DNA from 2 places in the Paenibacillus sp. GCM10027628 genome. Region 1 is predicted to be linked to the other one. Evidence: a T-box and tRNA genes for the amino acid it is inferred to sense, from the RefSeq annotation. Region 1 holds a T-box; the other holds one or more tRNA genes.
What was found. A T-box is a leader RNA that pairs with one kind of tRNA and senses whether it is charged. The one in region 1 lies ahead of ileS (isoleucine--tRNA ligase), so its partner is inferred to be a tRNA-Ile.
Positions count from the first base shown of each region.

Region 1 (11,844 bases):
AAAGTTTACTAATAAATCGCTCAACACGATCCAGAGATTGCTCAAGCACTTCCTGCGAATATGCGTAAGAAATACGGATATAGCCTTCCCCATATGAGGTGAAGGCATCGCCAGGAACTACAGCGACGTGCTCCTCTTGCAGCAGCCTCATCGCAAACTCCTGCGATTTTAGGCCAAATCGGGCGATTGAGGGGAACAAATAAAACGCTCCGTTTGGCTTCTCCAGCTCGAAGCCCATGGTCAGCAATCGATCATAAACATAATCTCTGCGAGTTTCATAGCTTTTCCGCATAGGCAGTGCATCGTCCACCCCGTTCGTCAATGCTTCCACTGCGGCATATTGACTTACAGAACTGGCACAAGTCACGTTATATTGGTGAACTTTCACCATATGCTCCGTCAAGTAGGCGGGTGCAAACGTAAAGCCAATACGCCAACCGGTCATCGCGTGCGATTTGGACAAGCCATTAATCACGATTGTTTTCTCTCGCAGCTTGCCGATGGTCCCGATGGATCGATGGTTCTCTCCATAAACGAGCTCGCTATAGATTTCATCGGATAAAACAAACACGTCCCGATCTTCCAACAAGCGAGCCAGATCGGACAGTTCTTGTTCCGTTAACACTTGTCCTGTCGGATTGGAAGGGTAGCATAGAATGACGCAACGAGTGTTAGCCGTTAAATATGGTTCTAACAAATCCGCCGTTAATTTCAACCCGTTCGTTCTCGTATCGACATAAACCGGCACTCCGCCTGCTAGCCGGATCAAGGGCTCGTAGCCAGGATAGATCGGCGCTGGAATAATCACTTCAGCTCCTGGTGTCAGAATCGTACGCAGCGTAATATCCACAGCTTCACTTGCGCCAACCGTTACAATAATTTCATCCGCTGCGCGGTATTGCTGACCGTATTTATTACGAACGAAGCCTGATGCTGCTTCACGAAGCTCAAGCAAGCCGGGATTTGGTGTATAGACCGTTTTATTTTGTTCCAAAGCCCGTTGTCCCGCTTCGATAATATGCCGCGGCGTTGGAAAATCGGGCTGGCCTATCGTTAATGTCAATGCACCCGGTATGGTGCTTACAAGGTTGGATATTTTGCGTATGCCTGAGATCTGGATCTCTTTCACTTGTGGATTAATAAGATGTTCCATCCGATTCACTCCCCCATGGATGAATGCTACGATGTCCTTAAAATATGGAGGAGATGCTCCATATCCGCAGGAAGCGGCGCTTCAAACTGCAGCGTTTCCCCCGTTCTCGGATGAACGAAGCCGAGAGCCGCAGCATGCAGGGCTTGCCCGCTTGTTTCCATCGTGATGCCTTTGCTTCTACCGTACATCGGATCCCCGACAAGCGGATGACCAATGAATTTCATATGGACTCTGATTTGATGGGTCCGACCGGTTTCGAGCTTCAACTCCACCAATGTGCAATCGGCGAAACGCTCCAACACAACAAAATGAGTTACTGCGTGTTTGCTATTGCGATCGGTTACCGTATACATCTTGCGGTCCTGCGTATCTCTGCCGATTGGCGCATCAATCGTCCCATGCTCATGCTGGATCGTACCATGAACGATGGCTACATATTTGCGGTGTACGGTATGTGCTTTTAGCTGATCGGCCAAACTCGCATGTGCCTTATCGTTCTTCGCTGCCATAATCAAGCCGGAAGTGTCTTTATCGATTCGATGCACAATACCGGGACGAAGCTCGCCGTTAATACCGGATAAATCTTTACAATGATACATCAGCGCATTCACCAATGTACCTGAATTATGGCCTGGGGCCGGATGTACGACAAGTCCTCTGGGTTTATTGACGACGATTACATCCGAATCTTCAAACACAACGTTCAAGGGAATGTCCTCCGCTTTAAGTTCCACTCCCGTTGGTTCCGGAATGTTCAAAGCGATTACATCATTTTCCGAGAGTTTGTAATTCGGCTTAATAGCTTTTCCGTTAACCTTCACATGACCGTCTTTCACCCATTGCTGCACTTGTGTTCGGGATACATCTTCCTCTAAGGCTTCTGTAATAAATTTATCGATACGCTCACTTGCATACTGCCGTTCAACCGTCCATTCCACAGCTTCACTGAGCGCTGATTCAGGAGAGGTCTGGTTTGTGTTCATGTGTTGCTCCTTTTTTCTCTTTTCTCCAAACGAGCAGCGATTCTAAGAAAATCAGGATAACCCCAATTACAATGGCCGAATCAGCTACATTGAAAATCGGATAAATGTAATAAATCGCTTTGCCGAACAAGGTGAAATCGAACGTAAATTGCAAGAAGTCAACGACTTCCCCGAACAGCGCCCGATCCAAAAAGTTGCCTAGCGCACCGCCTAAAAGCAAACTAAGCGCGAATGACAGCAATACTTTGCCTTCACGGATGGTGCGACGTATGTACCAAAGGATACCGATTACAACGACCAGTGTGATGATAATGAAAAACCATCTTTGATTTTGTAAAATGCCGAAGGCCGCGCCGCGGTTGCGATGCGAGGTGATAACGAAAAACTCACCGAGTATGGAACGTTCTTCACCGATGGGAATACGTTTCACAATCATCCATTTGGTGGCTTGATCAAGCAAGAATACAATTAACGCATACAAGTAATACTTCACGTTATTTCCTCCTAAAAGTTTTCCGAAAAAAACGATCTTCATCAGCACTAACTAGTCCCTTATATTCAAGGAATTACCTCACTAAAAAAAGCTTCCGCTCGGCACTATAACGGTATGGAACATTCCGCAAGAAGGGAGCTGTGCCGATGATGACCCATTTGACCGAGCAGCAACTAAGAGAATTAAATCTGCAGCTATTGGAGGAAAAGCTTGATCTTGAACGTCATTTTGATTCAAATGACAATTTTGGCTTGTCCCGTTCATTTATAGACAGCACCGGCGAGCTTTCGATGTATGACAACCATCCCGGCGACATTGCTTCAGAAATCTATGAGCGAGAAAAAGATATTTCTTTAAATGAGCATGCTGAATTTCATCTTCGTCAAGTGAATGAAGCGTTGGCTCATATGGACCGAGGCGATTACGGCGTTTGCGTATTTTGCAAAAGCCCCATACCTTTTGAGCGACTGCAAGCCATACCAACCACACTCTACTGTCTTGAGCATGTGCCTGATCCGGAAGAGTCCGAACGCCGTCCAGTTGAAGAGCGAGTACTCTATCCGCCGTTTGGTCGAACAAGCTTTGACGAGCGCAATGACGAAACCGAATTCGACGGTGAAGATGCATGGCAAATCGTCGAAAGCTGGGGAACTTCCAATAGTCCCGCGTTTGCGGAAGACCCGAACGTCGGAGACTATAATGAAATGTACATTGAAGCCGACGAGCATGAAGGCTTCGTTGAATCATTTGAAAGCTTCGTCGCAACCGACATGTATGGCGATCACGTGACAATCGTTCGAAGCAAGGCATACCGCGATTACTTGCACAATGGCGAAGGCGATCCCTTGCTCGAGCCTGAAGACTCTTACGATCGCGATTAAATTTACAACAGGACAAACGAGCTTCGCTCATTTGACGAAAGCTCGTTTGTACCCGTTGGACTACTCTTGATAATGAGCCGTTACGACATCATTGCATCGGACGCAAAGCGTTGGATGCTCTTTACTGTGCCCAACCTCTGGCGTCACTATCCAGCAGCGCTCGCACTTCTCGCCTTCAGCCACAGCAATTACAATCGCTGTATCCTTCGACTGATAAGCGCCTTCCGGCACTGCCGTGCCCGGCTCATGCACCTCAACTGCCGATACAATGAACAATTGATCCAATTGTTCGAATTGGTTCAACAAGCCGTAGACACGCTCATTCGGATAAAGGTGAACAGCAGCTCCAAGAGAGTTTCCGATCACTTTCTCTTTCCTTGCTTCTTCCAGCGCCTTCAGCACTTCATCTCTAACATCCAAGAAACTGTCCCACTTCTTTTCCAGTTCCTCATTGTAAAGATTCGTCTGCTCTTCAGGCAATTCTGCAATCTGCACACTGTTCTGTTCTACTCCCGGAATGTACTTCCATACTTCATCAGCGGTAAAAGCCAGAATCGGAGAAATCAATTTCGTGATCGCCGTGAGCGCCTCGTACAATACCGTTTGTGAGGCTTTGCGCGCTGCATCATTCGGAGCGCCCGCGTATAGACGATCCTTGATAACATCCAGATAGAAAGAGCTCATTTCTACAGCGCAGAAATGGTGGATCATTTGATAAACTACATGGAACTCATAATTTTCATAGGCTTTCACGACTTTTTCAATCATCCGATTCAGACGGATCAATGCATAACGGTCTAGCTCTGATAAGCTTTCCGGAGCAACGCGATCTGTGGCCGGATCAAAATGGCTCAAGTTACCGAGCAGGAAACGCAGCGTGTTACGAATTTTGCGATATACTTCGGTTGTTTGATTCAAAATGTTATCCGAAATCCGGTGATCCGATTGATAATCGACAGAAGATACCCATAAACGGAGGATATCGGCGCCAAGCTTGCCGGCCACTTGCGTCGGGTCAATCGTGTTGCCGATCGATTTGGACATTTTACGTCCTTCCCCGTCAAGCGTAAAGCCATGACTAAGAATGCCTTTATAAGGTGATTGGCCTCTTACAGCGACACCGGTAATCAAGGAAGAATTAAACCATCCGCGGTATTGGTCGGAACCTTCCAAATACAGATCAGCCGGCCATTGCAGTTCCGGACGTGCTTCAAGAACCGCTGCATGACTTGAACCGGAATCGAACCAGACGTCCATGATATCCGTTTCTTTGCGGAAATCGCCATGACCACACTTTGCGCACGATGTTCCGTGAGGCAGCAATTCCTTTTCATCCTTGATAAACCAAGCATTCGATCCTTCTTTGGCAAACAATTGCGCCACATGTTCGATTGTTTGCTCGTTCACCAGCGGTTCATTACAACTGCGGCAGTAGAAGATCGGAATCGGAACGCCCCAAGCGCGTTGTCTCGAAATACACCAGTCGCCACGCTCGGCGATCATGTTGTGCAAGCGAACTTCGCCCCATGTCGGCGTCCAATTCACTTTTTTGATTTCTTCAAGCATCTCGTTTCTAAATTTATCGATGGAAGCAAACCACTGTTCCGTCGCCCGATAAATAACAGGCTTTTTCGTACGCCAATCATGGGCATATTGATGCTGGATTTCCCCTGCTTTAAGCAGCAGTCCGACTTCCTGCAGCTTCTCAATGACGAGTTTGCCGCCTTTTTCATAGAACAGACCTTCGAATCCTGGCGCTTCTGCCGTAAAATGACCTTGATCATCAACCGGACAAAGCACGCCGATATTGTAGCGCTGACCAATCGCGAAGTCGTCCTCTCCATGGCCCGGAGCCGTGTGTACGCAGCCCGTACCCGCTTCCAGCGTGACATGCTCGCCAACCATGACCAGTGATTCCCGATCGTAGAAAGGATGCTGACAAGTCGCGTATTCCAGCTCACTGCCCTTCACTGTGGACAATACATTGTAATCCGTCCAGCCAATTTCTTTGGCAGCAGCTTCTACCAAGCCTTGTGCCAGCACATATTTTTTACCGTCAGCTTGTACAACCGCATAATCGAATTCTGGGTGCAAAGAAATCCCTAAGTTCGCCGGTAAAGTCCAAGGTGTGGTTGTCCAGATCACAATAGCAGCATCCTGCGGCAGTTTGCCTTTGCCGTCTTTTACAGGGAAAGCCACATAGATGGAGGATGATGTCTTTTCTCTATATTCGATTTCCGCTTCGGCAAGCGCACTTTCGGAAGACGGAGACCAATAAACTGGCTTCAAGCCCTTGTAGATATAGCCTTTATGCACCATCTGACCGAAAACGCGGATTTGCTGCGCTTCATACTCAGCTTGCAGGGTAATGTACGGGTTCTTCCAGTCGCCGCGAATACCTAGTCGTTTAAATTGGCTCTTCTGTTTCTCCACCCATTGAAGCGCATATTCTTCGCAATATTTGCGGAACTCGTGGACGGACATTTTTTTGCGGTCCACTTTACCGCCATTGGTGATGGCCTGCTCAATCGGCAAGCCGTGTGTGTCCCAGCCCGGAACATAAGGCGCATCATAACCTTGAAGGGTTTTGAAGCGAACGATGATGTCTTTCAATACCTTGTTCAGAGCATGTCCGATATGAATATCGCCATTCGCGTACGGAGGCCCGTCATGCAAAATGAATTTTTCGCGGCCTTTACGGCTCTCTTGTACTTTAGCGTAGATATCCTCCGCTTCCCAGCGTTCTTGAATTTTCGGTTCCGCTTGCGGCAAATTACCTCTCATTGGGAACTCGGTTTGCAATAAATTCAATGTTTTTCCATAATCCATGTTCAACCACTCCATTCCTGCCATTCAACTAAATTAATAAAATAAGAGCTAAAAAAGTTCGCTTTCAGAACCGAGAAGGTTGGACGATATCTGGAGAAGGAGGAACGGAGCGTAGTGATTTGCTACGTGAGTACCGGACTTCCCAGATTCGTTCAAGATTCGATGTCGAGTAACCTTCTAGAAATGCTTCGTTATCAAAGTGGACTTTTTTAACAACCTATAATACAAAAAAACCTCTCATCCCAAAAGGGACGAGAAGCTCATCTCGCGGTACCACCCTCGTTAAAAAGCTGATGAAGCAAGCCATGAGGCGTGCATCCATAAAACTCTCTCACTCGTCCATGGATAACGGCATGACCCGATTCTCTCTACTCATTTCAAGAGACGCTCCTGGGGGATATTCGGCACGCTGCAGAGATTAGGCTCACACCAAAACCCTAATTCGCTGTCACTGCGGTAACGTCCTACTCGTTCCAATCATCGCTTTGCATTCAATACATTTAACAGGAGTATAACGAATTCATTAGGCATAGTCAATAAGATCAATCCCCCAATAAAATTCGCCATGACCACTTAGAGACTCACTTACTCTGCTTGATGATCCATCTGCATGCTTTGCCAGCCTTCGTTATTCAAGAGCTCCAGCTGAGCTTCCAGCAAAGTCCGAAACCGCGTGCGGTAAATGGAGGCTTGCTTCTTCAGCTCCTCGATCTCGAGAGCAACCTTACGGGAACGAGCCAGCGATTCGTTAATGATACGGTCTGCGTTCTTCTCTGCCTCTTTCAGGATGAGCTGCGCCTCTTTCTTGGCGTTGTTTTTCACCTCATCCGCAGCCTCTTGAGCAACGATAATCGTCTTGCTGAGCGTCTCCTCGATATTCGAAAAATGATCCAATCGTTCTTGCAAGGTTACTGTTTGATTATGCAGATCTTTATTCTCTCGAATCAGCGCCTCGTAATCTTTGATCACCTGGTCCAAAAATTCATTGACTTGATCCTCGTCATAACCGCGGAAAGAGCGGGAAAATTCCTTGTTATGTATGTCAAGCGGTGTTAATGGCATTCGTGCCCCTCCTTAGAGTTTTCGTAGATAACTTGCTTCGCAAGCAATCCGGTACATGATCAGTTCGACAGAAACCAATAAATTCCTGCATCGTTCGCGGATAAATTATCCGCTGTCACGCATATTTGCCGATCTTCACACGAATCCGCCCTTTTTTGGTAACACCTTCCACCTCAAGCACCTTAAAACGTCCGAATCCTTGCAATGACACCATATCCCCTTCTTTGAGCGGTTTGCTCGGATCCTCTTCCAACTTCCAATTGACGCGGCAGCGCCCAGCTTGGATCGGAATTAGCACCTTGGCCCTGCTTAGTCTGAAAACATCGCTGACAATGCCATCCATTCGCAGCGAAGCCACGGATAAGTTAAGTTCTTCCAGCTGCACCTTGGCCAGCTCAAGCTTATCCAAAGGCAACAGCTCCGTTTGTACGTGCACCCGGTGTACCTGCGACAAATTCAAGTGCAAGTAATCGGCTGCATCTTTGGCTACGAGACAGTGACAGCCACCCTCTATAACATGAATATCGCCAACCTTGTCTCGCTTCATGCCGAGTCCAAGAATGGCGCCCATGTAATCTCCATGTTCTAAGGTCAAAAATTTCCCGTCTCCAGACGATACGGACAATACGGCGATGCCCATGTCTTCATCGTCTAATGCGCGGTAATCCGGTGCGATTATCGCTCTTTTGCGTTCGGCGGCCGGATAGCCACCATCCATGCGGCAATGCACATCCGGATGGCGGTTCACTAACGTGTTCAAGATAAAGGCTTGTCTTGGATCCAAAAAGTCCGTCCGCTTCACGGCATGCTGCTCAGCGGCTCGCTCCACCCATTCCAAAGCCTTATCGACAAAATGATGTTCATCCGGATGAAAATGACCATAAATTTCTTTTTGCAAGGTTAGAACACTCCAACGATAAAATCAAGTACGGCCACAATTCCCATCACCACAAAGCGCAATGCGATGAGAGCTACGATTGGCGAAAAATCAATAAACCCTACACTCGGAATAATTTTTCGGAATGGACGTAAATAAGGCTCAACTAATTTCCCAAGAAGATCCCCGATAAAGCTTTCTCGCGCGTTAGGAAACCAGGAGAGAATCAAATATCCAATAATCATAAAATAATAAATTTCCATCAAAATGCCTAGATAATAGTGAACGTAGTCCACGTATGCATTCACCTCTATGTCAGGATATGCGTCTATTCCTCACCCATCATTTCAGAGATATGACCGTGAATATCAACAGAATCCGGAGTGCAGAGGAAGATATTCGGTCCGAGCTTGGATATAGACCCATTTAAAGCATATACCGTTCCGCTTAAGAAATCCACTATGCGGACGGCTTGATCCCCGCGTACCCGCTGCAGATTCACCACGACCGCTCTTCGAGATCGAAGATGATCGGCGATATCTTGAGTTTCTTCATAGGTGCGGGGTTCGCTCAGCACAACACGGGCATTTTTCTGCGAATGAATGCTGACGACGTTGGCTTTATTTTTACTACGCATTTCATACGGATTGGTTTCAGGTTCTTCGGTTGCTTCTACAATTCGTTCCCGTTCCACAATCTCTTCTTCTTCTTGAAGGCCAAGAAAATTCATAAATTTGTTCATAACACCCACTGCTATTCCCTCCTTGTCTTATCGAGTATTCAAAGTTCTTTACCTACTAAAATGGTTCCTAATCTCACCCAGGTAGCCCCTTCTTCTATGGCCACTTCAAAATCGCCCGACATCCCCATCGAAAGTCCGGTGATCTTATAAGAGAAGATTTTCTGATTGTTCAAGCGGTCGCGAAGCTCTCTTAGGCCTCTGAAAACTGGTCTCGTCGCTTCGGCTTCCATTTCATAAGGAGCCATAGTCATCAAACCGGCGATATGTATGTTTTTCATTTGGCTTATTTCCTTGGCAAAGTCAAGAAGATTTTCCGGAGCCATTCCGTATTTGGACTCTTCACCTGAAACGTTGACTTGCAGCAAACAATTTACTTGGATTCCTAGAGCTGCAGCTTGCTTGTCCAATTCTTTGGCGAGCGATATGCGGTCCAGCGAATGGATATAGGCGAACTTGCCTATAACATCTTTTACTTTATTCGTCTGCAGATGTCCGATGAAATGCCAGGTTCCACGCTCGTGCAGGGCCTCCCATTTGGGCTTCACATCCTGCCAACGGTTCTCACCGATATGTTGGAGTCCTTCGTCCAATACAGTTTTCGTTGTCTCCAGCGAAACATATTTCGTAACAGCGATCACTTTAACTTCATCTTCGCGACGTCCGGACCGCTGACACGCAGCTTCGATTCGTGCATGAACATCTTGTATGCGTTCACGTAAACTCAATTTGTAAGACACCTCAATTCAACACGTGGCCTGAACAGGACTTCTTATTTAAGCCCGATCCAAGCAACCATTCTCCCTGTAACTCCGCCTTCTTTTCGATGTGAAAAAAACGTATCAGTGCTACAGCTCGTACATAACTGAGTTACTTCGATATGTGACGACAAAATTCCTGCTTGTTCAATCAAAATTCGGTTTAATTCTTGTAAATTCAGCATATACTTCCCGTTCTCTTTGCTTTGAATGATTGGGTAAGCTTGATCCGGAGAACTTCCAATGTCTGAGAGCGCCTCATATACCCGCGAAGCAACCATGTCATCCACCTCGTAACAGCAAACGCCAATGGATGGCCCAATGGCAGCACGAATATGTTCAGGCCGGCTACCAAAAGTATGTGTCATTAAGGATATTGTAGCCATGGAAATTTTTAGTACCGTTCCTTTCCAGCCGGCATGCGCAAGTCCAACAGCACGATTGACAGGGTCATAAAAATAGAGAGGTACGCAATCCGCAAACTGGGCGCAAAGGACAATGCCTTTCTCATTGGTGATAAATCCATCTTTGGCTTGGATCGCGCCTTCCCGCGTCAAACGGCCCATGCCCTTCTCTTGATTACTTACAACAATGACTTCTTTGCCATGCACTTGCTCCGCATACGTAAAAGATTCGAAAGGCAGGCCAATAGCCTTAGCTAATAACAATCGATTCTCAACCACATGCTCAGGTACATCGTTCACATGAAGTCCGCAATTCATAGACGTATACGGCGACTCACTAACCCCTCCATGTCGCGAGGTAAAGCCGGCCGTTAACTCCGGGTACTGCTTCATCCAGCTATCTATCGTAAAAAGGACTGGCTGATCATCCTTTTTTTGTTCCACGAATGGTTCCACTATGGTCTCTCCCTTTATCATCGATCTCCCCTATTACTTTATCATAAAATGGAAAGACACACGATAGACGCTCGGCCACGCCGCCATAGCAGCTGCCTTTATCACGTGTGTCTTGTATCAATTTCGAAATTGCCGGTTGTACTCATACACCTGCTCATTTTCCTCGGTTTGACGGTAAGGTCTTGCATCTTCGAGTTTCACGAGCACGACATCTGCGCCGATTTTCACAATATGTTTCCATGGAATAATGACATCCGTTCCGGAGCCAAACAATCCGAAAAATCGGCTTTGGTTCGGCACGACAATCGATTCAATACGGCCTTGACGCAAATCAAGCTCTAAATCGCTGATTTGACCTAACTTTTTGCCATCCACAATATTAATAACATCCTTTGTCTGGAAATCGGATATTTTCATGAGGCTGTTCACCACGAATCTTCAAAGGATTTTGCCTTGCTTTGTACTAGTATATGTAGGAGGTGGGCAAAATGTCCTGCAAACCAAAAAAAGACCTTCACGGCTCGTCTACAGCCGATCCAGTCTTTATGTTAACAGCTTTATGTTTTCACATGTTTCTGCATCTGGGAGATGGCCGACTTCTCCAGCCTCGATACCTGCGCTTGGGAAATGCCAATCTCGTCGGCGACTTCCATCTGCGTCTTGCCTTCGAAGAATCGCATGGACAGAATCATCTTCTCCCTTGCATTCAGCTTCCGCATCGCTTCCCGCAGCGCAATGCCTTCGATCCAGGACATGTCCTTGTTGCGCTCATCACTGATCTGATCCATGACATAGATCGGATCCCCGCCATCATGATAAATCGGCTCGAATAATGACACGGGATCTTGAATCGCATCCAGTGCAAACACGACATCCTCTTTGGGGACATTCAGCGCTTCCGATATTTCATAAATGGTCGGTTCGCGCGAATTTTGGTTCGTTAAGCTATCTCTAACCTGTAACGCTTTGTAAGCAATATCCCTTAAGGAACGAGATACCCGGATCGGGTTATTATCGCGCAAGTAACGGCGAATCTCACCGATGATCATCGGGACTGCATAAGTGGAAAATTTGACATTTTGGCTCAAATCAAAGTTATCAATGGCTTTCATTAAGCCAATGCAACCGACCTGGAAGAGATCGTCCACATATTCTCCCCGGTTATTGAACCGCTGAATCACGCTGAGAACCAGCCTAAGGTTCCCGTTC
Region 1 covers NZ_JBHTHA010000002.1:20,239-32,082, forward strand. Annotated here, with positions in the region: gene ACFQZT_RS01335 (aminotransferase A) at 1-1,153, opposite strand, end outside; gene ACFQZT_RS01340 (RluA family pseudouridine synthase) at 1,180-2,136, opposite strand; gene lspA (signal peptidase II) at 2,111-2,629, opposite strand; gene ACFQZT_RS01350 (TraR/DksA C4-type zinc finger protein) at 2,779-3,510, shown strand; gene ileS (isoleucine--tRNA ligase) at 3,571-6,339, opposite strand; T-box leader at 6,584-6,829, opposite strand; gene ACFQZT_RS01360 (DivIVA domain-containing protein) at 6,925-7,401, opposite strand; gene ACFQZT_RS01365 (YlmH family RNA-binding protein) at 7,517-8,299, opposite strand; gene ACFQZT_RS01370 (YggT family protein) at 8,302-8,541, opposite strand; gene ACFQZT_RS01375 (cell division protein SepF) at 8,607-9,029, opposite strand; gene ACFQZT_RS01380 (YggS family pyridoxal phosphate-dependent enzyme) at 9,059-9,745, opposite strand; gene pgeF (peptidoglycan editing factor PgeF) at 9,790-10,635, opposite strand; gene ACFQZT_RS01390 (YlmC/YmxH family sporulation protein) at 10,753-11,052, opposite strand; gene sigG (RNA polymerase sporulation sigma factor SigG) at 11,193-11,844, opposite strand, start outside.

Region 2 (11,844 bases), on a different contig from region 1:
GTGTATGGTGAAAAAGGAATCAATCAAACCGAGTTGGATAAGAACTACAAGGATACGATTCTTCCTGGCTTTAATGGATTAAAAGGGATTGACCACGTTGATTCCGTCGGCAATCAGGATGCCGTACTTACCATCAAGCTGGATGCGCCGGCCATTAACAATTACGGTTTAACGCCTGCGGACGTTGCGAGTCTAATTAAAGCATCGCTTGTTTCAAGTCCTGCCGGTACGGTCGACTTCAATGGCAACTCACAGATGGTTCGGGTTAAAGGCGAATTCGATACGATTTACAATTTGGATAACTTGAAAATAACGACGAAAACCGGCGATACGCTCTTACTTAAGCAGCTTGCCAAAGTTGAAGCGATCAGCGAGTCCACGTTTATCGCAAGATTGGACGATAAACCGGCAATCGGTGTCCTGCTTTATAAAACCAAAGCAGCCAATGCCGTTGAGTTTGCAGACAGCGCCAATAAGCTCATTACTGATTGGGAGAAAACACTACCTGGCGTAAAATTCCATACGATTTACAATTCAGCCAATGACATTAAGAAATCGATTCATGGTATGGTGCAAGAAGGCGGATTGGGTGCCGTGTTGGCATCTTTAATGATCTTACTCTTCTTACGTAATATTCGTATGACGGTCATCGTACTTGTTTCTATTCCATTATCCATCCTCGTAACGTTATTAGTCATGGGACCATTGGGTATTTCCTTGAACATTATGACGCTCGGGGGCATGGCCATTGCAATCGGACGGGTCGTGGACGATAGTATCGTCGTCATTGAGAATATCTATAGTCAATTGCAGAAGGCGCAAGAACGCAATGAATCTGTGATTAAGTTAGCGACTCAGCAGGTTTCTAATGCGATCACTTCTTCGACCATAACGACGGTTGGCGTGTTCGGTCCGATAGGCTTTGTCAGCGGGGTCGTCGGTGAAGTGTTCCGTCCCTTTGCAATTACGCTCGTCGTTGCTTTGATGTCTTCCTTAATCGTCGCTCTAACAGTTATTCCAATGCTGGCAAAGCTTATGGTGCTTAGCAACAAGAAGGTTACGCACCACGATGAGAATCATGTAGGCCCAATGGGATTGCGGTACAAAAAGGTGCTCATTTGGTCCCTAAATAACCGCATCAAAACATTGCTGATTGCTGGTTTAGTCCTCATTTTGTCGATTATTACAACCGTCCCTAATTTAGCGGTTTCCTTCATGCCTGCCAGCGAATCCGTTAAGCAAGGGGCTATTCAAATCAAAATGCCGAGGGAAACATCGCTCGACATGATGAATGAGAAGTCGAAAGAAATTGAAGCGCATCTGAAATCGTTTAAAGATAAAACCGGCCAGCCTTCATTCAAGTACATCGAATCTCTTGTTGGTTACAACCAAAGCAGTGACAGATTCGCCTATAGAACGATGATGTTCTTTGAGTTTAGTCAAGGCACAGAGGCTGACGCAGCCGCTAAATTGTATAAAGAAGAAATGCTGAAACTTTTGCCCGTCGGGTCTGAAGTTAATGTTCAATTGTTTACAGGAGGTCCGCCAACGTCTACCGGAGGAGATTTTTCCTATTCGCTTAAGGGAGACGATCTGCTATATCTCAAAGTAGCTGCACAAATGGTCAAAGATAAACTGAAGGGGTTCCCTGAGCTTAATGACATTAAAGACACCTTGAGCGATTCCAAAACCGAGGTCGAAATCACGGTTGATCAAAATAAAGCGAGACTTTACGGTCTATCCGCAGCGCAAATTTTGCAAACCGTCAATAGTTGGATTTCCGAAGATAAACTAGGCGACCTGAAATTTAATAACGTGACTTATTCGACCAAAGTGATGCTGAATCCGGAATATAAAAATTCAGTGGATAAATTAGCCGTATTGCTGATAAAGACGCCTACCGGGCAAACCATACAATTGAATGAAGTAGCTAAAGTTAAACAAATTGAGGCTCCAAATAGCATTAGTCGTGAAAATCAAGATCAAATCATCAGCGTTACTGCAAAAATTAATAGTGTGGATAAAGGAGGCGTCAGCAAAAAACTTTCCGAAGAGCTTGCGAAACTGGAACTGCCTTCAGGCGTGACTCGTGAAGTAAAAGGCGTATCCGATGATATTCAGAAGAGCTTTATGGAAATGTTCATGGCGATCATAGCTTCGATCTTCATCGTTTACATGGTCATGGTTATCGCATTTGGCAATGCAAGAGCACCACTCGCGATTCTATTCTCACTGCCATTAGCTGCAATTGGAGGACTAATCGGACTGATCGTAAGCCGCGAATCGGTAAATGTAACCTCATTGATCGGGTTCCTGATGTTGATCGGTATCGTTGTAACGAATGCAATCGTACTTGTAGACCGGGTACAACAGCTTAGAGAACAAGGTTATGCGATCCGTGACGCACTCATTGAAGCTGGAATAACGCGTCTTAGACCTATCATCATGACAGCGGGAGCTACAATTATCGCGCTCATGCCGCTCGCACTTGGCTTATCCGAGGGAACGATTATCTCCAAAGGGCTGGCCGTAGTTGTTATTGGCGGTCTTACGACATCGACATTGTTGACGCTCGTCATTGTGCCTATCATTTATGAGATTTTATTTAGGAAAAGAAAAGGCCGTTGGTTCAAAAGAAAAGGCAAATCGGATGTAAACCAAGTGGAGCAATCAGTGACTACGGCTCAATGAGAGTAAGTTCATGTGTCTGCAAAAACGCTAAGTTGAACAGGGGAAAAGGGGAAATCGAAAATGAAACGTCAGTTGTTTACCATCAAACGCAGTGTCAAATTATTCGGTATCGTCGCGCTTAGCGCGGCGATAGCCGTTGGTTGCTCAGCAGCTCCGGCTGCGAGCCCGACCAACACACCGGCTGCTCAGCAGCAAGATAAAATCGTGAAAACAGCTAAAATCGAGAAGCAAAAAATCGGAGATCCCATCGAACAAGTTGGAGATGTTGTATCATCAGTCCGTCTTGACGTGGTATCGAAGGCAAACGGTGAAGTCATTGAAATCCTGAAAAAACGTGGAGAGAAAGTGGAGAAGGGCGATGTCATTTTTCGTTTAGATCCAACGGATACGCTGATTCAGAAAGATCTGAATGCAGTGAATATGAAAGGCGCTCAAGAAGGTCTGTCCTCCGCAAAGCAAAACTCTAATAATGGAATCGCAGATGCGAAGGATGGCGTATCCAAATTGGAAACAGCGGTGAGTGACTTAGAGAAAGCTTATAATAAGGCACATAATGATTATGACCAAGGGCTAGTTACGAAAACTCAACTGGATCAAGCCGAAACGTCATTGAATAATACAAAAAAGGATCTGGACAGCGCGCGTAGAAAACTTAAAGCATTGCAAGAGACGAATTCTCTATCTCAAGCCGAGACCGCATATGAAACAGCTCAAGTAAATAGCCGAAGCATTGAAAGAACGCTCAGTAATTTAGAAGTGAAAGCTCCGGCATCCGGTGTCTTAACAGACCTGACCGTTGAAGTAGGTCAGACGATTACAATTGGCGGCCGCGTTGGCGAGGTCCAACAAACCAATCCGGTTAAAATTAAATCGCAATTGACAGATGCAGCAGCTAATCTCGTTAGAGGGAAAACGGAACTTACTTTTTACATACCAGGGGTAATTGACAAAACGAACGCGAAAGTCACATTCTTATCTGATGTCATTAATGGTCAATCCAATGCTTACGATCTGGAAATGGAAGTTCCGAATCCGGACGGCAAATTGAAGCCTGGCTCCAAGGCACAAGTCGAATTGACAAAAGAAGACGAGCAAGTGGTTCCAGTGGTACCGAGCCTTAGTATCGTTCGAGAAGGCGGAGATTCATTTGTGTTCATTTTAAATGGAGACACGGTTCAAAAGCGTAAAGTTGAATTGGGCCGCCTTAATGAGACGAATCAAGAAATTATTTCCGGGGTTAAAGAGGGCGAGACACTCGTCATTTCCGGTCAGCATCAACTTAAAGATCAAGACAAAGTGAAAGTATCGAATTAGGAGGAGAAACAATTGAACAAGACTATGAAAAAATCCCTGGCCACCATCGCACTTTCCGCCGCGCTTCTTACAACAGCAGCTTTCCCGGCCTGGGCAGCTGAGCCATCTAGTGCCGTGAACGCAGCAATTGCGGCGCAGAACAACATTGTCAGCTATAATCTAAAGGATCAAATCGATGTTGAAATCAAAAGTATCCTAAATGAGCATAATTCTGATACAACGAAACTCGGTGCTGTCGTCCGTATAAAAAATACAGGTAACAAAGTTACCCGGGTTCCTGACTATGAACTGCGAGTCCGCATGGCTGATGGCGTGGAATATACGCTCCAACCAAGTTCGAAAAATCCAAAATCCGTTCAGCCCAAAAGCCAACAAGAGCTGAGCTATATGTCTACGGTTGACCGGAGTGACGATGTCGCCCTGACGGATATCAGCTTTGTCGATGTGGATTTGGAAGTATATCCGAAGAAAGAAACGACATTATTGACAGTTGCTGCCGATGCCGGAATGGTGTGGAACGGTAGCGACAGCGCCATCACAAAACAATCGGCTATTTTGAAATGGGGCGAAGCCTTCACGCTTCCATCCCTGCATTCACAGGTCCTTTTTGCACCGATTGATATTCATAAGGAAATTACGGCAAAAGGAGTATCCACAGTTGTTCAAATTCAAGCCGTGAATCCTACGAACGAGCGCCAAACCGTTCCTAGCTTTGGCATCGACGGCAAGACAGAGAACAAAGTATACTCGGGCGATCGTGCGGAAGCAGCCGTAACATTGGAACCTGGTGAAAAGAAATATGTGCATATTGTCATTCCAAGTGATCTGGACACTGAATTCTCAAGCTTGAATGTTGTAACGCCGGAGAAATTCGCCTCCACGGGTGGTGACGATACGTACAGGGTAGGTCGTGTGAATATTCTGTTACCTACCGGCGCTGTAACTCAAGGTGTTATTCCTGCTCCGGACTACAAGCTGGGAACTCCGGTAAAATTGGATTCTACGAATAAATTTGTGCCGTCGAATGTAGATGTTACACTTGAAGAGCTTCATATAACAAAAAATGAAGATGACGGCTTCAATACGGCTGTTGCAAAATTCAAGCTGACTAACAACAGCGATAGACCGATCCCGATCCCTGCGATCCAAACGGAATTGGTTAGTAAAGATGGTTTTGCTTATGCTGGAAGCAGACAGGCAAAAACTGCAATTAGTGTTGTTCCTAAAGCTTCCTACGTTGTGAGCTATGCTTATGCTTTACCTTCATCTGAGACAGGAGAAGGGCTGAAAATGAACTTGTACAGCAATCAAGCCAGTGGGGAAACTTCCTATAAGTCACTGCTTGCGACTGCGAAAGTGCCAGTTCAGACAAATGATGTAACAGACGATGTGCTTAAGGTGTACCCTTATGATGTGAAGATCAAAGATTGGTCCATCTCGGCTATATTCCAAGGAAACATGACTTATAACTATAAATTGAAACTTGATCTGGATATCGTATCGGATAAACAAGTAACTGCCGATTCATTTAATTCTAAGCTCTTGTTCGAATTGTACAACAATACCGGAGACCCTGTAGGCAGTTCAACACAGGCTTTATCGGGTGAAGGTCGCTTGTTTAATGGCACCAATACGATAACGTTAAACGTTAATTCCGGACAGCTTGATTTCCCATTGACCGTCAAAGTATTCGAGACTTTTGCCGGTGAAAACGGTGAAACCGTAAAACGTCTGTTGACAACATTTAAGCAATGAGATAAAAGCCGCAAGAAATGCTCAAAATCGAGCTTTTCTTGCGGCTTTTTTTCATCCACGGAGCAGGAACGTCTGATAAACGGTCCATGCTCCATTTTCAGTTTGGTACAGTAGATGCACGCGATCAACACGGGATCGGTAATCAACCGTGGTTGTTTTAAGACTGGATAATACGTCGTGCAGTTCGTCGTCACCTAACTGTTGACCGATCGTGAGATGAGGATTGAATGTGAAAGTCCTATTCGTTTCCACCAGTTCCTCCGTGCAAATGGCCTGGTGCAGGTTTATCATATTTGTCGTGTCCGCGAGTGCTAAATAAATGACATTGTTGACAGGGTAGAAGGAAGAGAACCGATTGAATTCAATCTCGAAAGGAGCAATGGATCTTGTTACTTGTTCCAATCGATCCACTGCGGATGCAAGCTGCATTTCGTCCCATTCTTCTTTTTCCCGGATTGTCAGATGCGGTTGAATGAAATTATAGTGAGGATCATACCGTTTTCTGTAGCTGTTGGCAGCGTCTTGAACTTGCTTGGATGGAAAAATGGCGATTCCGCAGTTCATATTGATTCCTCCTTTAGATTGAGTGTTCTCTTATTATACCGCTTTCCTGCTTTTTCTAAAACTGCAGGAATTGAAATAACGCCTCATAAGCAGAACCCTTTTTGGTTATGATAGGGATATCGATCATAAATAAACGGAGTGAACACATATGCATTGGATTTATTGGGCCAAACTTTACGATTCCAAATTCCAAGCCGGTTGTTTGGCAAAGCGAATGGAAGAGGATTGGTGGATTTACGGTTACGAATGCCCGCAAGAAGTCGAAGTATATAAATCCAAAAAAGGTCGCTTTGGCGTCCGCTTCAGCACCTGATTTTTCCAATAGTGCCAATAAAATTATGCTTGACTTTCCACACGCGGTTGGTGTATATTTATTTTTGTCGCTGTAATCGGCAACCAATGACGCGGGGTGGAGCAGCTCGGTAGCTCGTCGGGCTCATAACCCGAAGGCCGCAGGTTCAAATCCTGCCCCCGCAACCAAATCACTTGTATTTGGGCCTATAGCTCAGTTGGTTAGAGCGGTCGGCTCATAACCGATTGGTCGGGGGTTCGAGTCCCTCTGGGCCCATATGATGAAACTCTTGCAAATGCAAGAGTTTTTTTATCACATAAGAAAGTATAAGTTTTCGGTTCCCGAAAACCGCTTTCTTATTGGCGATAAAACCAACCTCTAAGCGCGGTCGCTCATCATTGAGTGGCCTCGATAGAGGTTTTCTCATTTTTGTTGAGAGTTTTTTGGTTATTTGTTGAAACGGGCGACCTAGTTTTACATAATTAAGGTAGGCGTCAGTTGCATTGTTCCCTATGCCAGCATATTTTATATGAAACTAGTAGAAGGGAAGGGTGTTTGAAATGACCAAAGGATTCGATTGCTCGACGCCACTAACGGCGCAAACGGCAGCGGCTTTCTTCAAGGATGGTTACAGGTTCGTTGCCAGATATCTCGTTCCGAGCGGATTTAAAGCATTAACGAAAGCGGAAGCGCAGACCATTTCGGAGGCGGGTTTGCAAATTGTCTCCGTTTTTGAAACGACGGCGAGCCGAGCGCTCGGCGGACGCACTGCCGGACTAGAGGACGGGGCTACAGCCTTACAGGTAGCTAATGCGGTTGGTCAACCAGCAGGCAGTTGCATTTACTTCGCGGTTGACTTTGACGCCACCGTAGGGCAAATGCCGGCAGTCCTTGCTTACATCCGAGCTGCGAGTGAAGCGACTCCAGGTTATTTTACCGGTGTATACGGTTCTTATGACGTTGTCGAGGCGGTACGCGCGGCAGGCGCTTGTTCTCGATTTTGGCAGACATATGCCTGGAGCAGAGGCAGCAAGTCGACCTTCTTGAATCTGTACCAATTCGAGAACGATGTGACGGCTCATGGCATCGGCGTGGACTTTGATGAATCTTACGGAAATGAAGGTTGGTGGCAATTGCAAGCGAAACCGGTAACCTACCCGCTATCCGTTCAAGACGCCAATATTCTTATTCCATTTCTTGCAGCCGGATATAATGCAACCAATTCTTCAGCCGCTCGTGACGAATTCCATCGTATGGCAAATGAGCTGCGTAAAGCGTCCGGCCAGCCGGAGGAATAAAAAAGCCTGCTCGCTAGTTGTATGCACACGCTGGCCAGAGAGCAGGCTTTCATCATTGAATTTCTGCGCTGCGTATGTACCAGCGCGCCTCTGGCGAGACTCTTTCAAGGTGAAAGAGGACTCGCCTTTTTCGCGTCGCGTTCGAGTCTTCCGGCGTAGCCGAAACGTCTACCGCGGCGTCTAGCTTCAGGAGCTGGGATGTATCCAGCTCCGGGAATTTGGACAATCTGCGCATAGTTCGCATATGCACAGCTTGTTCTTGCCCGGTGGTGACTTGCAGCAGTTGCAGGTCACCTTGATTCGCCGCGGTGATCCATACGTCGATCAGCGCCCAAGGCGAGAGCTTGCTGACGTATTCGTCCAGCAAGCCGGCGGCCCGGTGCACCATGACCTGGTGCGCCGGATCACTGGAACGGGAGCGATGGGTGACGCTCCCGAGGAAATGGATGCAGAAATGACCGTTGAAGTCATTTCCGGGAATGCCATCTCCTCCGTGCGGCATGCCATGCATAGAACCGGCCAGCGTACGGCCATTCAACTTCACGAGGACCGCTCTGCGGTCCCAGCTCCAGGCGCCGCCATAAATGGTTTTGAGCGTTGCGGAGTCGGTCTTCGTGAGCGGCTGCACATCCGCATGACTGGAGCCCGCGCGGCGCTGACCCTCAAAGCTAAGACCGCTCTCGATGTCAGTGATCGTAAATTTGCTGTATTTAGGCAGCACCTTGCTGGCCTGCTCCCAAGGGAGCAATTCCCCATAGTGCTTAGATCTTAGCGTTTGTACCTGAATGGACAACCGTTCCTGCATACGAGGAGGAACCTGCAGAATGATTTTTCGGGAAAGATCAACGACCTCGCCTTTGGCGGTAACCCCAAAGTTCCAGGTATGCCCATTCTTTTCAAAAGAAAGGGTGGTATCGGGGAGCAATGGCTCATCGAACGGAGCTCCGGGTACGCCTGCTTCGAGTTCCTTTATCATTTTTTTGTCGGTAAACTTGGCTTCAGTCTGATAGGTGGACCGGTTCGTCGCTTTAACGATAAGTCGCAAAGGGACGGCACTTGCGGGATCTTCTTTCAATTGTAAGGAGCTATTCGCAGCAACGCTGCCCGTTTGCAAACCGGTTGTCAGCAGGGGGAGCAGCATAAATACGAAGAACAGCTTTCTGAGCAAGCTGTGTGCTCGGAATCGATACATAATTAGGCGTCCTCCTGTAAGGTATCTACGAAGCAATGGATGGAGGCCTTGCATTCAGGCTCCACAGTCAAGTTTTTACTTAAAATGACTAAATTATGAACCGAAAAAAGACATATCGAAACGGCAAATAAAAGAAAAATGGTACATGCCCATCAAATTAGATTTGTGCTAAAATAGCTGAAGTATGTTGTCAAATAATCAAGCAAACATGTAAGTGAGGTCAGGAAACGACATGTTAACGAAAAACCAGCTAAGTTTAACGGTTACTATTACAATTATTGGACTTGCTATCGCATATTTGTTGCATGTTCCTTTAGTTTTCGGCTTTGTATTGGGTCTTTTTACATTAATTGCATTTAGTTTGCGGAGCGGGACAGCATGGTCGGTTATTGCGAGAAATATGTGGATTGGGATAAAACATACCAAAGAAGTAATCTGGATACTTGCACTTGTAGGCCTGGTCATCCCTACTTGGACAGCCAGCGGAACAATTCCTTACATGATTGATAAGGGAATATCATTCATTAATCCTAGTTATTTTCTTACTTTTTCATTTCTGCTCTCGGCTATAATTTCGATGTTGTTGGGGACTTCTACGGGCACCCTTAGTTCAGTTGGCATTCCTTTGGTCGGGATTGGTCTTCTGCTGCAGATTCCTCTCCCTCTGGCAGCAGGTGCATTGGTGTCCGGAGCCTTTGTTGGTGATCGAACATCTCCGTTCTCAAGCGCTAATCAACTAGTTGCAGCCTCCGCAGGTGTATCCGTAAAAACGCAATTCCAATCCCTACTGCCAACAACCGTTGGCGCTCTGGTTCTCTCGATCGTTTTTTTCTTGTCCAAAGATTTAAGCGGAAGCTGGCACTACAGTGAAATCGCTTCTCTTAAGCCGCAATTCGACCGGGGATATCATTATACGCCTTGGCTTGTGCTGCCCGTACTTATTTTGCTTAGCTCCATATTGCTACGTTTGAAGTCAAAATATGGCTTCCTGCTTTCGATAGCATTTGCGATTGTCCTAGGTACCCTCCTACAGCATATAGGCTTTCGTGATTGGCTTCATTACATATGGCTGGGCTACCAATCCACTACAATCGCATCGCTGCATACTAAGGGACTATCCAGCATGATAGAATTGATTGTTCTGATTGGTCTGGCAGGCGCATATAACGGTATACTTGAAGAGAGTCGCGTTCTTCAGCCTTATATGCAAAAATTGCTAGGCGATAAGTCAAGCACGCTTTTCGGGGCTACTGTGCGGACGTCGCTACTTGGGCTTGGTCTGGGGCTGGTTGCCTGTACGCAAACGCTGCCCATTATGATGACGGGACGAAGCTTGTTGCCGTTCTGGGAGAAACGTTATCTTCGAAGTCATCTCGCTCGTGTCGTCGCGGATTCCAGCTTGATCTTTGCTGCAATGGTCCCTTGGAATATGCTAGCTATTGTTTGTGGAACCATAGTTGGCGTACCGGTCGAGCAGTATGTAATATGTGCACCTTTTCTTTGGGCATTGCCAGTTTGTACGTTATTATGGTCGTTTTGGATAGGACAAAAACAAAGTCAAAAAGAAATGTTGAAAAAATGTTGACATTCATCTTGATCCTTGGTATATTACTAATTGTCCTCAAAAACGACTTGTTAGCTCAGCTGGGAGAGCACCATCTTGACAGGGTGGGGGTCAGTGGTTCGAGCCCACTACAGGTCATACATCTTATCAGAGCGAAAAGCCTTGTAAATCAGGGCTTTTTCTTTTTGTCCGTTTGATTTGAAGGTTTAGGAGTAGATCCGAATCTTTCAAGTGTTGCAGGTTTGATCCCAAGAAATGAAGTAAGGGGAGGGAGAAAAAGAGAGACGATAGAGGAAGTTTTAACGAAGTCGCCTTTTTACGATGAACATAATTAGCTTTTCTATAAAATGAAATAGAACTCCGGTAACGATACCTGTTACTAATCCTGTAATGATGTATGTTCCTAAAAATTTTTGGCTAGACCCAGGAACACCCCCAATTATAAGTCCGAAAAAGAATCCAGTAAGTTTGTACTCTAATGGATTACCTTTACGTGCGATTACACTGTAATTAAATGCGTGCCACATTGCGAAGCTGTAAGCAGCAGGGAAAAATAATGTTGGATTTTCCATAAATAACAAATTGGCCTTTTTAAAATTCCCTGAAAAGACGTAAAAAATGATACTATTCAGTTTAGCACGAATCAAGAATAATACACTATAAACCATAAAAGCTAACCCAATGATTTTGTTGCCTAGATAAAGATGGCCTAAACCCGGCATAGCAATAGACCAAATTAATGCAATAAATTTATTTTTATGAGTTGTTTCTTCTTGGATCATTTGTATAGGTCCTTCCAAAGTTTTATTTGTTATAGAATCCCCAGAGTACCCCGGTTATAAACCTCATCCTATTTGTAAAATAATAAAGGAACAGTGCTTTTCACTGTTCCCTGACAGGGTACCAAGGTAAACCTACAAGGTTGAGCACTGCCGATAACACGAGCAGCAATAACCTGCGAGCAGATCCAGGAATCAGAGGGTTTCTTGTCCAACTGATCAATATTAAATCAGGCTGCTGAACAGCTTTGACACGAGCCATTCCTCTCACCTCGATTCTTTTTAAATTCTATATATAAAATGCGCAGTAGATTTATAATGTGCTAAAAAAGGCGGGGTTGGTGATGAATTAAAAAGGAGTTTCCCTAGAAATGAAATTTAGACCTACAACGGTG
Region 2 covers NZ_JBHTHA010000036.1:362,768-374,611, reverse strand. Annotated here, with positions in the region: gene ACFQZT_RS24735 (efflux RND transporter permease subunit) at 1-2,691, shown strand, start outside; gene ACFQZT_RS24730 (efflux RND transporter periplasmic adaptor subunit) at 2,752-4,005, shown strand; gene ACFQZT_RS34020 (hypothetical protein) at 4,018-5,760, shown strand; gene ACFQZT_RS24715 (2'-5' RNA ligase family protein) at 5,812-6,324, opposite strand; gene ACFQZT_RS24710 (hypothetical protein) at 6,473-6,637, shown strand; tRNA gene ACFQZT_RS24705 (tRNA-Met) at 6,728-6,804, shown strand; tRNA gene ACFQZT_RS24700 (tRNA-Ile) at 6,819-6,892, shown strand; gene ACFQZT_RS24695 (DUF1906 domain-containing protein) at 7,177-7,914, shown strand; gene ACFQZT_RS24690 (hypothetical protein) at 7,967-9,106, opposite strand; gene ACFQZT_RS24685 (Na+/H+ antiporter NhaC family protein) at 9,339-10,691, shown strand; tRNA gene ACFQZT_RS24680 (tRNA-Val) at 10,736-10,808, shown strand; gene ACFQZT_RS24675 (hypothetical protein) at 10,970-11,452, opposite strand.
Region 2: it has a tRNA-Ile gene. The T-box ahead of ileS (isoleucine--tRNA ligase) is inferred to sense a tRNA for this amino acid. The anticodon was not compared.